One region of the Pseudomonas frigoris genome, then DNA from elsewhere that is predicted to be linked to it. Evidence: predicted binding sites of a transcription regulator. Region 1 holds the regulator's gene; each other region holds the start of a gene.

Region 1 (5,264 bases):
GAAGTAGTCATTGATCAAATTAACCAATGCCTGCAGCGCCTCATCAGCCTGTTCACCTTCGGTGCTCAGGTGGATTTTGGTGCCCTTGCCTGCAGCGAGCATCATCATTGCCATGATGCTTTTTCCGTCGACCGTGGATTCCGGCGTGCGTCCTACTCTGATCGTGCAATCCTTGAACTCACCGGCGACGCCAACGAATTTTGCAGAAGCGCGGGCATGCAGGCCCAGCTTGTTGATGATTTCAATTTCCAGAGCAGGCATCGCGGTGTGAATCCTTTAGCTGAGGTCGCGGTGGCGAACCTGGACGTTCTTCAGGGATTTTTGCAGGGCCTGGCCCAGACGTTCGGTCAGGTAGACGGAGCGGTGATGGCCGCCGGTGCAACCAATGGCAATGGTGACATAAGCGCGGTTGCTGGCGGCGAAGCGTGGTAGCCACTTGAACAAGTAGGTGGAGATGTCCTGGAACATCTCTTCGACGTCCGGCTGTGCCGCCAGGTACTCGGCAACCGGTTGGTCGAGCCCGGATTGATCGCGCAACTCTGGCTTCCAGTAAGGGTTCGGCAGGCAGCGCACGTCGAACACCAGATCAGCGTCCACCGGCATGCCACGCTTGAAGCCGAAAGACTCCACCAAGAACGCCGTACCGGGTTCCGGCTGGTTCAGCAGGCGCAGCTTGATGGTATCTCGCAGCTGATACAGGTTCAGGTTGGTGGTGTTTACTTTGAGATCGGCGAGGTCGGCAATCGGCCCGAGCAGGGCGGTCTCATCGTTGATGGCCTCGGCCAGCGAGCGATTGGCATTGCTCAGCGGGTGGCGACGGCGGGTTTCCGAGAAACGTTTGAGCAAGGTTTCTTCGTCGGCGTCCAGATAAAGCACATCACACTGGATATGCCGGCTGCGCACTTCTTCCAGCAATTCGGGAAACCGCGACAAGTGACTCGGCAAGTTACGCGCATCGATGGATACGGCAACCAGCGGTTGTGCCAGCTCGGTGTGAATCAACGCGCGTTCGGCCAGTTCCGGCAACAGACCGGCGGGCAGGTTGTCGATGCAGTAGTAGCCGTTGTCCTCGAGAACATCGAGTGCGGTACTTTTACCTGAGCCGGAGCGGCCACTGACGATGATCAAGCGCATGATTAGTGACCGTTTTGCTCGTCCAGGACAACCTGATACAAGGCTTCATTGCTCGGGGCACTGCGCAGTTTCTCGCGCACTTCCTTGCGGTCGAGCATGCTGGCGATCTGGCGCAGTAACTCCAGGTGCGCATCGGTAGCGGCTTGCGGGACCAGCAGAACGAACAGCAGGTCAACCGGGGCACCGTCGATGGCGTCGAAATCAATGGGTGCATCAAGGTGCATCAGGGCGCTGATGGGCGAGGTGCAGCCCTTCAGGCGGCAGTGGGGAATGGCGATGCCATTGCCAAAACCGGTTGAGCCGAGTTTTTCACGGGCAATCAGAGCCTCGAAGACATCTTGCATCTCCAGATCCGGCACTTCTTTGTGGATAAGGTTGGCAATTTGCTCGAGGGCTTTCTTTTTACTGCCACCCGGCACGTTCACGAGGGAACGGCCGGGGGTCAGGATGCTTTCAAGTCGGATCATGGGTTGGGAGTGTTAACGACCGGTCGCGCCCTGGAGGAGGCTTTGGGTCTTTTCCTTATGCTTTTTGAGTTGTTTATCCAGCTTGTCGGTCAGTGCGTCGATCGCCGCGTACATATCGGTATGCTCCGCGTTTGCGACTACTTCATTGCCGGGAATATGCAGCGTGGCTTCGATTTTCTGCTTGAGCTTTTCGACCGTCATCGTGACCTGCACGTTGGTGATCTTGTCGAAATGCCTCTCTAATCGTTCGAGTTTTTCGCCGATGTAGGTGCGAAGAGGTTCGGTCACTTCCAGTTGGTGTCCACTGATGTTGACTTGCATACAGCTTCTCCTTCGTTGCCAGTGCATAAAGCGGCAGGCAGAAATGCCTGCCACTGGAACGCTGTGGCGTGGCTCTACATCAACCGCTTGCGTTCGCTCGAAGGCGCGATCCCGAGGGATTCGCGGTACTTGGCGACGGTGCGGCGAGCCACCTGAATGCCTTGTGCCTCCAGTAAACCAGCGATCTTGCTGTCACTCAACGGCTTTTTCTGATTTTCCGCGGCAACCAGTTTTTTGATGATCGCGCGGATCGCCGTGGACGAGCATTCACCGCCCTCGGAGGTGCTGACGTGGCTGGAGAAAAAGTATTTCAGTTCATATATGCCCCGTGGGGTATGCATGAATTTCTGCGTTGTCACCCGTGAAATCGTCGACTCGTGCATGCCCACCGCTTCGGCGATGTCATGCAGGACCAGCGGTTTCATGGCTTCGTCGCCGTATTCAAGAAAGCCGCGCTGATGCTCGACGATCTGAGTGGCTACTTTCATCAGGGTTTCGTTGCGGCTTTGCAGGCTCTTGATGAACCAGCGGGCCTCTTGCAACTGATTGCGCATGAAGGTGTTGTCGGCGCTGGTGTCGGCGCGGCGCACGAAACCGGCGTATTGAGCATTGACCCGCAGTCGTGGCACGGATTCCTGGTTCAGTTCCACCAGCCAGCGTTCGTTGTCCTTGCGTACGATCACGTCGGGAACGACGTATTCGGCTTCGCTGGACTCGATTTGCGAGCCTGGGCGCGGGTTGAGGCTCTGCACCAGTTCAATCACTTGGCGCAGTTCGTCTTCCTTGAGCTTCATGCGACGCATCAGCTGGCTGTAATCGCGGCTGCCGAGCAGGTCGATATAGTCGGTGACCAGGCGTTTGGCCTCGACCAGCCAAGGCGTCTTGGCGGGCAACTGACGCAATTGCAGCAGCAGGCATTCGCCCAGATTGCGGGCACCGATGCCAGCAGGTTCGAATTGCTGGATGCGGTGCAGGACGGCTTCGATTTCGTCCAGTTCGATGTCCAGTTCCGGGTCGAAGGCTTCGAGAATCTCCTCGAGGGTTTCGTCCAGGTAGCCCTGATTGTTGATGCAGTCGATCAGGGTCACGGCGATCAGGCGATCGGTGTCGGACATCGGGGCCAGGTTCAGTTGCCACAGCAGGTGGCTTTGCAGGCTTTCGCCGGCCGATGTCCGGGTGGTGAAGTCCCACTCGTCGTCATCGTTGCTCGGCAGGCTGCTGGCGCTGGTCTGATAGACGTCTTCCCACGCGGTATCGACGGGCAGTTCATTGGGGATGCGCTCGTTCCAGTCGCCTTCCTCGAGGTTATCCACCGTCGGGGCGGTTTCCTGGTAGGAGGGTTCCTGAATGTCGACGTTGGGTTGCTGTTCGGCTTTATCGGCCAAGGGGTCGGCGTTATCGAAGTCGTCGCCTTCTTCCTGGCGTTCGAGCATCGGATTGGACTCCAGGGCCTCCTGGATTTCCTGTTGCAGGTCCAGGGTCGACAATTGGAGCAGGCGGATGGCCTGTTGCAGCTGCGGTGTCATCGTCAGCTGCTGGCCCATTCTCAAGACTAGCGATGGTTTCATGGCAGGGGCTTAACACCTTATTCGCCGGCGCACATGCGCCATCCACTACAGGGCGCCGGAGCGCCAAACATAAGCAAATTATATGCCCGAAACTGCAGCGTTTGCCTAGAGCGCTGTAACAATAAAAAAATGTTGATTTTTTATCGAGGCAAGCGCCCGAGCAACCAGCCAGACACCTCAGTGCTTACAGGCGGAATTCATGGCCCAGATACACTTCCTTGACCAGGTCGTTGGCCAGGATGGTGGCAGAGTCACCTTCGGCGATCAGCTGGCCATCGTTGACGATGTAGGCGGTTTCGCAGATATCCAGGGTTTCACGGACGTTGTGGTCAGTGATCAGCACGCCAATGCCCTTGGCCTTGAGGTGATAGATGATCTGTTTGATGTCGCCCACCGAAATCGGGTCCACGCCGGCGAATGGTTCGTCGAGCAGGATGAATTTCGGGTTGGTGGCCAGTGCCCGGGCGATTTCCACACGGCGGCGTTCACCACCGGACAGGCTCATGCCGAGGTTGTCGCGAATGTGGCTGATGTGGAATTCCTGCAGCAGGCTTTCCAGCTCTTTGCGACGACCGGCCTTGTCGAGTTCCTTGCGGGTCTCGAGAATCGCCATGATGTTGTCGGCTACCGAGAGTTTGCGGAAGATCGATGCTTCTTGCGGAAGATAGCCGATACCGGCCTTCGCACGACCGTGCATAGGCTGGTGGCTGACATCCATGTCGTCAATCAATACGCGACCCTGATCGGCCTGTACCAGACCGACAATCATGTAAAAGCAGGTGGTCTTGCCGGCGCCGTTGGGACCCAGCAGGCCGACGATCTGACCGCTGTCGATCGACAGGCTGACATCGCGCACGACCTGGCGGCTCTTGTAGCTCTTGGCCAGATGCTGAGCTTTCAGAGTTGCCATTACTGGGCCTTTTGCTCGTCGGTTTTCTTCTTCGGCTGGATCACCATGTCAATGCGCGGACGCGACTCGGTGACCTTGTTGCCCGTCGCGCGACCGGCGCTCGCAAGCTTTTTGACCGTGTCGTAGACGATTTTCTCGCCTTGGGTGACGTTGTTGTCCTTGTCGATGACTTTGGCACGATCGATCAGTACGACCCGGTTTTGCGAGGCGTGGTACTGAATAGTCACTCCCCAGCCCTGAACAGGCTTGGTGTCGCCCTGGGTTTGCATTTGCTCGAAATAGGCGAGGTTGCCCACCGAAGTCACCACGTCGATGTCGCCGGTCGGGGTGCGGGTGATGGTCACAGTATTGCCTTTAACGATCATCGAGCCCTGAGTGATGATCACGTCACCTTTATAGGTGGCAATGCCATTCTTGTCGTCCAGCTGGGCGTCGTCGGCCTGGATGCGGATAGGCTGCGCTTGATCGGTCTGCAGAGCCCAGGCGCTCACGCTTCCCAGTGCTGCGCTCAGACCGAGCAAAATAGGGAGGGTTTTAACGAGCCTCATACTGTCCTCTTACGTTCGATAGCAGGTGTATCCTGCTTTCTTTCAAATACGCTTTCATTCCCTTGCCAGTCGACACACCACCAGCGCCGTCGATTCTAACGGGTTGCTCGGTCTGCGCATATTGCTGCTGCGGGAACACTGTCATGCGGGTGCTGGTAATCAGGGTCTTGCGGTTTTTCTCGTCGAAGCGCGTGATGCGCACCGAGTCAATCAGTTCGACCTGAGTGCCGTCGGGATTCACTTCGCCGTGCTCGCTCTGGATATGCCACGGAAACTCGGTGCCGCGGAACATGTTCAGGTCGGGATTGGTCAACAG
Region 2 (5,264 bases), 3.0 Mb from region 1:
GGTAATACGCGTGAGCGGTGCCATCGCTGACCGCCTCGGCCTGATCGCCAGCCATTTCGTAGCGGGCGTCGAGCAGGCGCAACGTGTTGTCGGCCCTTTCGATAAACGTTCCCAGACGAATAAAGCGAAACGCATCGTTACGCATGATCGTGCCGTAGGACGCGCCGCGGAACAGGTGGGAACGTTCCTTGATCCACTCGCAGAAACGGCTCATGCCGTAGCGACTCAAGCCTTGATCAGCTATCCCACGAATTTCCAGCCAGGTGGCATTGATGTTTTCCCACATGTCGGCGGTGATTCGCCCACGCACCGCATGGGCACTGGCCCGCGCAGCGCCGAGGCAGCTGTAGATGCTCGCCGGGTTGGCCGCGTCCAGGGCGAAGAAATGCAGCAGCCGTTCAGCATGCAATTCGCCGTGACGCTCCAGGTAATCGTCCAGGGTGCCGGTGATCAACAACGGCATGGCGAGTTCATGCAGGCCATCACCGCGGCCATCCTGTGGCATCAGCGACAGCGAATAACTGATGTCGAGCATCCGTGCGAGGTTTTCCGCCCGCTCCAGGTAACGCGACATCCAATACAAATCCGAGGCAGTTCTACTTAACATGGCAGGCTTCCTTCAATCCTCGACCACCCAGGTGTCCTTGGTTCCGCCGCCTTGGGATGAATTCACCACCAGAGAGCCTTCGCGCAGGGCAACACGGGTCAAACCGCCAGGCACAACCCGGGTTTCGCGGCCAGACAATACAAACGGACGCAGGTCGATGTGGCGTGGAGCGATGCCGTTTTCGACAAAGGTCGGACAGGTCGACAGGGACAACGTCGGTTGCGCGATGTACGCATGGGGCTTGGCTTTGATCCGCGCGCGGAAAGACTCGATTTCCGCCGCCGTCGCCGCCGGCCCGACCAGCATTCCGTAACCGCCGGAGCCCTGGGTTTCCTTGACCACCAATTCCGGAAGATTGGCCAGTACGTGGGACAATTCAGAGGGATTACGACACTGCCACGTCGGCACATTCTTCAGAATCGGCTCTTCATCCAGGTAGAAACGGATCATGTCCGTGACGAATGGATACACCGACTTGTCGTCCGCGACCCCGGTGCCGATGGCATTTGCCAGCACGACATTGCCGGAGCGGTACGACGACAGCAGCCCTGGAACGCCAAGCATCGAGTCCGGGTTGAACGCCAACGGATCAAGGAATGCATCGTCGAGGCGACGGTAGATCACATCGACGGCTTTCGGCCCGTCCGTGGTGCGCATGAACACCTTGTCATCCCGCACGAACAGGTCCGCGCCTTCCACCAGCTCAACGCCCATTTCCCGCGCCAGAAACGCATGTTCAAAGAACGCGCTGTTGAAACGACCCGGCGTCAGTACCACCACGCTCGGGTTATCAATCGGGCTGGAGCTTTTCAGGGTGTCGAGCAACAGGTTCGGATAGTGGTCGATAGGGGCAATGCGCTGGGCCGCGAACAACTCGGGGAACAGCCGCATCATCATCTTGCGGTCTTCCAGCATGTAGCTGACGCCGCTCGGTGTACGAAGATTGTCTTCAAGCACGTAGTACGTGCCGTCGCCATCGCGCACCAGATCGACACCGGAGATGTGGGAATAGATATCGCGGTGCAAATCCAGCCCTTGCATCGCCAACTGGTATTGCTCGTTGGCCAGCACCTGCTCGGCCGGAATGATGCCTGCCCTGATTATGCGCTGCTCGTGATAGAGGTCGGCGAGGAACATGTTCAACGCCTTGACCCGCTGAATGCAGCCGCGCTCGACAACTCGCCATTCACTGGCGGGGATGCTGCGGGGGATGGTGTCGAAGGGAATCAGGCGCTCTGTCCCTTGCTCATCACCATAGAGCGTGAATGTAATCCCGGCGCGATGAAATAACAGATCGGCCTCGCGTCGCCGTTGTGCCAAAAGCTCGTCAGGCGTTTCGGCCAGCCAACGGGCAAACTCCCGATAATGCGGGCGGACCTGGCCGCCGGCATCGTACATCTCATCAAAATAGGTGCGGATCATGCCGTACTCCTTGTCACCCGGACATCTGGGCTTCGCAAAGCCCGTGCCATCGGCATAAACGCTTTGATATCAATCAGTTGGATAATCGCACCGCACGCACCGCACCAATCCTGTGCGGTAAATGCCCCCAGCTGATCGCCCCCGCTTCATTGCGAAGCAATGTTGTCGCCTCTCACCAGCATAGCCAGAGTTGATTTCACTGCCCGGGAGTCGCTGCGGATAATCCGCGCATTCGCTGGAAAACTTGATGAACTTCCCTTTAGCCGCCTGTTCAGGCGGCTTTTTTTTGCGTTTTTGAAACGTTATGAATCAAAAACACGATCAAGAGATCGCAGCCTCGTTTCACTCGACAGCTCCTACAGGTGAAACGAGGCTGCGATCTTTTGATCTTTCCAAACCCACAAACGAAAACGGCCAACCCGAAGGTCAGCCGTTGCTGAGTGTTGTCACTGTTCATAAGTTATGCGAGTCGCCCTCGTACCTCCTGCTTCACGCCCCATCCTTCGATGATGCCGCCCAAAGGCTCGACCACCGCCTCGAAATTCTGCTCAAAATCGCCGATGCCGTCATAGGTGGCGTACATCACTTTGCTCAGTTCCAGGTACCACGCGCCGTCGTCGCGCACGCTGATTTGTGCATTCAAGGATTCACCACAGTAATGCCCTGCCGCCCTGCGCGCCCGCTCCTCGTCCGGGAAAATGGCGTAGAACTCGATGGGATGGAATCGTGAAAAGTCGAAGCCGCCTTCTTTCATGCGGCGCAAGACGCTGGTGCTGATGTCTTCTTGATAGGCTGTGCTCATGAAACGTCCCCCTCAGACTGATGGATAGACTTTCCGTATTCCCGGCACTCGCAACCGAATGGGGCGAGCGATGCGGCAACAACGTTGCCGGTGGGAAGCAAGCATGTAGCTGACAAGACCAGACCTTAGCGATCCGTTCGCTGATCTCGATTGCAGAGTAGCCTCAAGATAGAGCCGCTGCCAAGGCCTGGTTAGGAATGTGACAGGAGATGTTCAGATTGGCGTGATGCTGAGGATTTCAATGCTGTACTGGGTCTTCAGACTTTTGACAGTCGGATCATCGGTGCGCCCTTCCAGATCGTTGAGGTCCAGTTCGGCAGCCACAGGCAGACACCGGGCGCGAATGAGCTTCGCGGCTTGTTCATTGTTCGGGCATTCATCGCTTTCGAACACCTCGTCAACTTGTTCACCGTGATCATCAACGAAAGTGACTTTCCACTTTTGCATCAGGTGCCTCCTCGATAAAACCCATGGATGGGCTTACATGTATCTCGACATTCTTCCCCGGCCAATCGTTCAACCGGACCTTCTATAAGTGAAGCATGAAAAAAGGGCCAACTGCGGTGTGTTTTCACACAACCTGAGAGGGCCCTTTTCTGGCTTGCTCGATATCAGTCGTTGCTAGGCTTGTTCACAGCCTGCAGGACGTATTGCGGCAAGGCGAACGCGCCGATGTGGATTTCCGGATTGTAGTAGCGGGTGATGATGCCGCTGCCGGCGAAGCGCTGCTGCAGGGTTTCGCGGGACAATTTGCGATAGGCGGTATTGGTCGCGCCCCATGCGAAGGTCATGGCGCCACCGATGTAGGTCGGCACGGCCGCCTGATAGAAGTGCCAGTCCGGGAACAGGCTGCGCAGGCGCCCGGCGGTGGTTTTGACTTCTTCGATTTGCATGAACGGCGTGCCGTTCTGGGTCACCAGGATGCCGCCTTCGTTCAGGCAGCGACGGCAGGCCTGGTAGAAGTTTTCCGAGAACAGCACTTCGCCCGGGCCGATCGGGTCGGTGGAATCGGAAATGATCACGTCGAATTTTTCGGTGGTGGTGGCGACGAAACGCATGCCGTCGTCGATCACCAGGTTCAGGCGTGGATCAGCGAACGCACCTTTGGAGTGGTTCGGCAGGAATTCCTTGCACATGTCGACCACGGTGCCGTCGATCTCGACCATGGTGATGTGCTCGATGCTGCGGTGCTTGGCCACTTCACGCAGCATGCCGCCATCACCGCCACCGATGATCAGCACGCGCTTGGCGGTGCCATGCGCCAGGATCGGCACGTGGGTCAACATCTCGTGGTAGATGAATTCGTCGGCTTCAGTGGTCTGGATCACGCCGTCCAGCGCCATGACGCGGCCCATGCGCGGGTTTTCGAAAATCACCAGGTGTTGGTGTTCGGTGCGCACTTCGTGCAGCAGTTTTTCCATGCGAAAACGCTGGCCGTAGCCTTCGTAGAGGGTTTCCAGGTACTCGCTGGTCGGGGTGTTGCTCATGGGAAGTGCTCCGATGAATGCGGGTGGCAACGGACGGTTACCCGACCATGATGGCCAATCGATCAGCTCGATTGCCCCGGGAAAGGCGAGAATTCTACGTTGCGGAACATGACAGGTCGAATGTGGAAGCGGCGGTGCGGCGATCCGACTTGCTCGCGAAAGCGGTATGTCAGTCACATATATATTGGATGTGACGCAGCCTTCGCGAGCAAGCCCGCTCCCACAGGTTCGGTGTTGTTTCCGGGAAACCGGTCAGACTCGGACGTTGCCCCGTGGCCCGGCAATGGCCCAGATGATCAGGCCCAGCACCGGCAGCAGCAGGATCAGCAGCACCCAGATGATTTTCATCCCTGTGTCGGCACCACTTTTGAGCACGTTGATGATCGCCCAGATATCCAGGGCAAGAATAATCAGGCCAATCAGACCGTTGAACGTGGAACCCATGGTGTCGCTCCCTAAGAGTGGTTTGCACTCTTAGGATAGCCGGGCCTTGCGAGGGTTCCGTTTTTTAAACGTGGACGGCGATTTTGAGGGCTTCCAGCGAGGGCGCGGCAGCGATGCCGACTTTGGCGCACAACTCGAGTACGCGCGGCACGTCGTTGCCGTAGACCAGCACCACTTGCAGTTCGTCGTCGAGCAACTGACTGAAGTTCATCAGCGTGTAACCACCGTTTTCCTTGTTCATGCTGCCCATCTGCACCTGAATGCGATTGAGTGCGGTCAGGGCTTCAGTCTTGGCCAGTTGCTTGGGCTTGATATTGAAATCAACCCCGGGCCCGAACGAGGCGACGATCTGGGCGAACAGGTCCATGTAGGTGTCGGCCTGGAACAGCACGGTCTCCGGAAGACTGCCGATGACGACCCACTCGCCCAGCGGAATCGGGAACGTTTCGTCGTAGTTGATATCCGGATTGGCCGTCAGAAAAGCCTCGGGATCGGCGTAGGC
Region 3 (5,264 bases), 1.2 Mb from region 1:
GAACGACATCGTGCTCCAGCGTCGGGGTGTCAGCGCTGATATGGCTCTAAGGCTATCTATCTGTCTGGACACGACCCCGGAATTTTGGCTGAACCTGCAATCGACTTACGATTTGCGCAAAGCCGAGATTGAGCGAGGGGCAGCGATCCGGGATCAGGTTGAGCGGCTTCCGCACTGCGCCTGATCCTCAATTCCTGAACGAACCCCACGCTATAACGTGGGGTTTTTTTTGTCGTTCAGAATGCCTGGAGTATTCGGGAAGCACGCTTCCACCAAGGTGCATTGACTGCAGGCTGCGGCCGTTCACTATCCGCCAGCATCTGCGGAACATCCTGCAACCTAATCCACGGTTGGTTATTCCAGTGCAGCAAACTCAACGACATCTCTGGCCAGTTCAGCAGGCTCAGGATCGGGCGTTCGGTTGAGGTGGGTTGTTGGGCGTCTCTGAGGGCTGGCACTACGTTGTGGGTTAGCCATTCGCGCAGGCCTCGGTATTCGGGGCAGTAGTGGTAGACGAGTAGGGCGTAGACGCCGGACTCGCTGATTAGCAGGGTGTTTTCGATGGTGCCGTGGATGAGTATCCGTAAGGTCTGGTGCTGGTCGGGATCGAGTTTACGGACGGCGCGTTCGTCGAGGAACAGGCGAAGCAATCGGCCCAGGTCTCGGGCGCAGAACCAGGCTTGGTTTTCCAACAGTAGGGTGTGGAGGTGGAGTTTGTGGCGGGTGAAGACGTGTGGGGACAGATAAGCGTCATCGCTATTCATTGATACAGCTCCTTTTGCTAAAGAGGCTGCCGTCAATCGTCGCCAAACGATTGGGGTGGCAGCTGTACGCGGGTTGGCGAACCGGAGCAAAAGGAACCCGGCAGACCCGAAGGTCTCCCACGCACAGCCGCCATAACTCGAGAGATGGTCGTCGTGCACCTTAAGCTTCCAGGTCGCCAAACCCAGTGCTGAATATTCAGCTGAGGATGAGCTTAGGAACCTGGGCTTTGCGACGCTATCGGACGGCGGTGGTGATCTTTGTAGGACGTTGCCGAGATGGTGGCGGGGCGGCAGATCAGAAGATCGCAGCGTTGGGCAGTTCCTACAGGTAAATCTGAAGGTCGTTCCGACCTTATTCGCGAGCAAGCCCGCTCCCACATTAGATCGGATTTCAAAGTGGGATCTGCGGCGTTACTCGGCCGGTGGATTGAGCTTCGCTTCCAGCTCCGCAACCTTCGCCTCAAGACTCTCCAACCGTGCCCGCGTCCGTGCCAGCACGACCATCTGGCTATCAAACTCTTCCCGGCTCACCAGGTCCAGCTTGCTGAAGCCGCTCTGCAACAGCGCCTTGAACTGGCTTTCGATTTCGCTTTTCGGCAGTGGGGTGTCGCCGCTGAAGAGGCGGGAGGCGGTGCCGCTCAGGGCATCGAGGAAGTCTTTGGGCGCGAGCATGGGAAATGTCCTGTCAACAATGGCGGGCAGTGTATCACGCAGTGTCTATAGTCAATCTCGCAGTCAGGGGTGCACGCTTTTTGCGCATGGGGACGGACGGCTGTGCACTGTTGTTGTGCGTATCCGTCGGGCCATTTGCGCGAAGCCGCTTGCAGCAGCGGCCAAAGGCTTGAAACCAGTGGGTTTCGGCGAGATGGCAAGCTTTCTGCTTAGTCGGTAGTGACCCATGCACTGATGCAGTCGCTGTGACGAATGCAGTGCGCCAAGCGGAACGGGGGCAAGTGTTTCGTGCGGAGTGGTTAGCAGGCGTCGGACGGGCAGGTAAGGCCGACGATGCGTTACAAAGCCAGGCACTGCGCTTAGACTTGAGTCGGGTTTGTTTTCCTGGGGCAAGTCCACCAATTCGGGAGAGAGTTTTCATGAAGCTAGTCACTGCCATCATCAAGCCGTTCAAACTGGACGACGTACGCGAGTCGCTGTCCGAGATCGGCGTGCAGGGCATTACCGTTACTGAAGTCAAAGGCTTCGGTCGGCAGAAGGGTCACACCGAGCTGTATCGCGGCGCGGAATACGTGGTCGATTTCCTGCCAAAGGTGAAGATCGACGTCGCCATTGACGACAAGGATCTTGACCGGGTTATCGAGGCGATAACCAAGGCTGCCAACACCGGCAAGATCGGTGACGGCAAGATCTTCGTGGTCAATCTGGAGCAGGCGATTCGCATCCGTACCGGCGAAACCGATACCGACGCAATCTAAGCCGCCACAAACCCAACGCCCCAGGAGAAAACAATATGACTCTGCGTAAATTCGCAGGGCTAGGAGCCCTGTTGTCCCTCGTAATGCCCGGCCTGGCCATGGCGGCAGACGAAGTGGCAGCCCCAGTCCTCAACTCCGGCGACACTGCCTGGATGATGACCTCGACAGCCCTCGTGCTGTTCATGACCATTCCCGGCCTCGCGCTGTTCTACGGCGGCATGGTTCGCTCCAAAAACATTCTTTCCGTGATGATGCAGTGCTTCGCCATTACCGGTCTGATCAGCATCCTGTGGGTCATTTATGGCTACAGCATCGCGTTCGACACCACCGGCATGGAACAGGGCGTCATCAACTTCAACTCGTTCTTCGGTGGCATGGGCAAGGCATTCCTCGCCGGTGTCACGCCAGCGAGCCTGACCGGGCCTGCGGCGCTGTTCCCTGAAGCGGTGTTCGTCACCTTCCAGATGACGTTCGCCATCATCACCCCTGCGCTGATCGTCGGTGCCTTCGCCGAGCGGATGAAGTTCTCCGCCATGCTGATCTTCATGGGCGTCTGGTTCACTCTGGTTTATGCACCCATCGCGCACATGGTCTGGTCCGGTAACGGCGGCCTGTTGTGGGACTGGGGCGTGCTGGACTTCGCCGGTGGCACCGTGGTGCACATCAACGCCGGTGTGGCCGGTCTGATCGCCTGCCTGGTACTGGGCAAACGTAAAGGCTTCCCGACCACCCCGATGGCGCCGCACAACCTCGGTTACACCCTGATGGGCGCTGCCATGCTGTGGGTTGGCTGGTTCGGCTTCAACGCCGGCTCCGCCGCAGCGGCCAACGGCACTGCCGGTATGGCGATGCTGGTGACCCAGATCGCAACTGCCGCCGCCGCACTGGGCTGGATGTTCGCCGAGTGGATCACTCACGGCAAACCAAGTGCCCTGGGTATCGCTTCGGGTGTTGTGGCCGGTCTGGTTGCAATCACGCCAGCCGCTGGCACCGTCGGCCCGATGGGCGCTCTGGTCATCGGTCTGGCTGCCGGCGTGGTGTGCTTCTTCTGCGCCACCACCCTGAAACGCAAACTCGGCTATGACGACTCCCTGGACGCCTTCGGCGTGCACGGTATCGGCGGTATCCTCGGCGCGATCCTGACCGGTGTCTTCGCTGCACCGTCGCTGGGTGGTTTCGGCACCGTCACCGACATCGCCGCACAAGTCTGGATTCAGTGCAAAGGCGTGGGCTTCACGGTGATCTACACCGCGATCGTCACCTTCATCATTCTCAAAGTGCTGGACGCCGTCATGGGTCTGCGTATCACTGAGGAAGAAGAGGCGGTCGGCATCGATCTGGCACTCCACAACGAACGCGGCTACAACTTGTAAGTACGCGCACAAAAAAACTTGCCCGGCTTGCCGGGCATTTTTTTGTCTGGAGTTTGTCAGTGAAGGAACTGCTGAAAGGTTTTTTCGTACACGTTTAGTGGCGTTTACGACGAGCGTTTTTCTGCGGCCAATGGCTTACATGATTGAAGGAATATTAGGGCCTTTGTTTTTTCCCAGAGCGCGCTAGAATGCGCCCCGAACGTGCGGAGAACTGTATGTGGCAACAGACTCTGATTACCCTGCGGGCGAGGCCCCGGGGCTTTCATCTGGTAACAGACGAGTTACTCGCCGGCCTGCCTGAACTCAAGGCATGTCGGGTCGGCCTGTTGCATTTGTGGCTGCAGCATACCTCGGCGTCGTTGACCATCAACGAGAACGCCGATCCGGCGGTACGTCGCGACTTCGAACGATTTTTCAATCGTCTGATCCCACAAGGAACAGACGGCTATGAGCATAACGACGAAGGCCTGGACGACCTCCCGGCGCACTTCAAGGCCAGCGTGCTTGGCTGTCAGCTCAGTTTGCCGATTTCGGCAGGCCGACTGGCGTTGGGGACCTGGCAAGGCGTTTATCTGGGCGAGCACCGTGATTTTGGCGGTGCCCGTAAAGTCCTCGCCACCGTGCACGGTGAAGAGGCATAAACCGCTGGTTGCCAGCGGTTGTAGAATTTTTTCCGGCGGCCTTCGACAGACGGCGAAGCTGGGCTATAACTAATCTGCTTTTCGCAAGTCATGAGGTAGAACATGAGCGACGATGATCTGGAAAACGACGACCTCGAAGTAGGCGACGACGACGAAACCGAAGAAGGTCTGGAAACAGCAGCGGAAGACGTTGCTGACGACGATGGCGGTGAAACGCCCGTTCCGACCGCCAAAGGCAAAGCCAAGGCAGCGGTATCGGTCGATGAGCTGCCGAGCGTCGAAGCAAAAAACAAGGAGCGTGACGCTCTGGCGCGGGCCATGGATGAGTTCCTGGCCAAGGGCGGCAAGGTGCAGGAAGTGGAGGCCAATGTGGTCGCCGATCCGCCCAAGAAGCCTGACAACAAGTACGGCAGCCGGCCTATCTGAGCCTGCTACTTGCTTGCTGAAAAAGCCCGCCGTCGCTGCGGGCTTTTTTATGGGCAGTGTAAAAATCTGGAATTTGCAGTGATCCCCTGTGGGAGCGGGCTTGCTCGCGAAGGGGCCGTGTCAGTCAGCATTGATGTCGACTGACACACCGCTTTCGCGAGCAAGCCCGCTCCCACATTTGATTTTGTACTAAACAGGATCAATGTTGGGCGTTCCAGAGGGCCAACAACGCCGGCAACTCGCTCAGGCTGCGTATCTCGGCATCTGGTGCCTTCTCGGCTTCCCAAACTTTGCCCGTCGGGTTAAACCAGATCGCGCGCAATCCCGCCTGCTGGGCGCCGGCAATGTCGTCACCCGGATGATCGCCGATATGCACGGCCGTCTCGGCCGTCGCACCACCACGCTGCAACGCCTCATGAAACAGTCGCGCATCCGGCTTGCCGATGCCGATGTCTTCGGCGCACAAGGCAAACTTGAAGTAATCCGCCAGCCCTAACCGGCGCACATCGGCGTTGCCATTGGTGACCACGCCGAGCGCGTAGTGATTGGCCAGAGTCTCCAGGGTCGGTTGCACCTCCGGGAAGATGTCCAGCTGATGCCGCGCATGCAGAAACACTTCAAAACTCTTGT

What was found. Region 1 encodes sigma-54, which starts transcription at its own class of promoters, with help from an activator protein. Its sites were predicted from a motif close to ANTGGCATNNANNTTGCTNT; they were not measured.
Region 2: the regulator sigma-54 is predicted to act here: its motif matches at 2,061-2,080, upstream of ACMXYH_RS23100 (circularly permuted type 2 ATP-grasp protein).
Region 3: the regulator sigma-54 is predicted to act here: its motif matches at 1,629-1,648, upstream of glnK (P-II family nitrogen regulator).

What each region holds. Positions count from the first base shown of each region.
Region 1 is NZ_CP180479.1:1,197,134-1,202,397, forward strand. Features, by position in the region: gene ACMXYH_RS05345 (HPr family phosphocarrier protein) at 1-261, opposite strand, end outside; gene rapZ (RNase adapter RapZ) at 277-1,134, opposite strand; gene ptsN (PTS IIA-like nitrogen regulatory protein PtsN) at 1,137-1,601, opposite strand; gene hpf (ribosome hibernation-promoting factor, HPF/YfiA family) at 1,614-1,922, opposite strand; gene ACMXYH_RS05365 (RNA polymerase factor sigma-54) at 1,997-3,490, opposite strand; gene lptB (LPS export ABC transporter ATP-binding protein) at 3,675-4,400, opposite strand; gene lptA (lipopolysaccharide transport periplasmic protein LptA) at 4,400-4,948, opposite strand; gene lptC (LPS export ABC transporter periplasmic protein LptC) at 4,935-5,264, opposite strand, start outside.
Region 2 is NZ_CP180479.1:5,026,537-5,031,800, forward strand. Features, by position in the region: gene ACMXYH_RS23095 (alpha-E domain-containing protein) at 1-607, opposite strand, end outside; gene ACMXYH_RS23100 (circularly permuted type 2 ATP-grasp protein) at 620-2,029, opposite strand; gene ACMXYH_RS23105 (ribonuclease E inhibitor RraB) at 2,490-2,831, opposite strand; gene ACMXYH_RS23110 (hypothetical protein) at 3,045-3,278, opposite strand; gene speE (polyamine aminopropyltransferase) at 3,443-4,318, opposite strand; gene ACMXYH_RS23120 (PLDc N-terminal domain-containing protein) at 4,571-4,762, opposite strand; gene ACMXYH_RS23125 (hypothetical protein) at 4,827-5,264, opposite strand, start outside.
Region 3 is NZ_CP180479.1:6,789,072-6,794,335, reverse strand. Features, by position in the region: gene ACMXYH_RS31425 (HigA family addiction module antitoxin) at 1-184, shown strand, start outside; gene ACMXYH_RS31420 (BRO-N domain-containing protein) at 237-764, opposite strand; gene ACMXYH_RS31415 (accessory factor UbiK family protein) at 1,176-1,436, opposite strand; gene glnK (P-II family nitrogen regulator) at 1,856-2,194, shown strand; gene ACMXYH_RS31405 (ammonium transporter) at 2,230-3,567, shown strand; gene ACMXYH_RS31400 (secondary thiamine-phosphate synthase enzyme YjbQ) at 3,783-4,208, shown strand; gene sutA (transcriptional regulator SutA) at 4,311-4,634, shown strand; gene ACMXYH_RS31390 (HAD family hydrolase) at 4,834-5,264, opposite strand, start outside.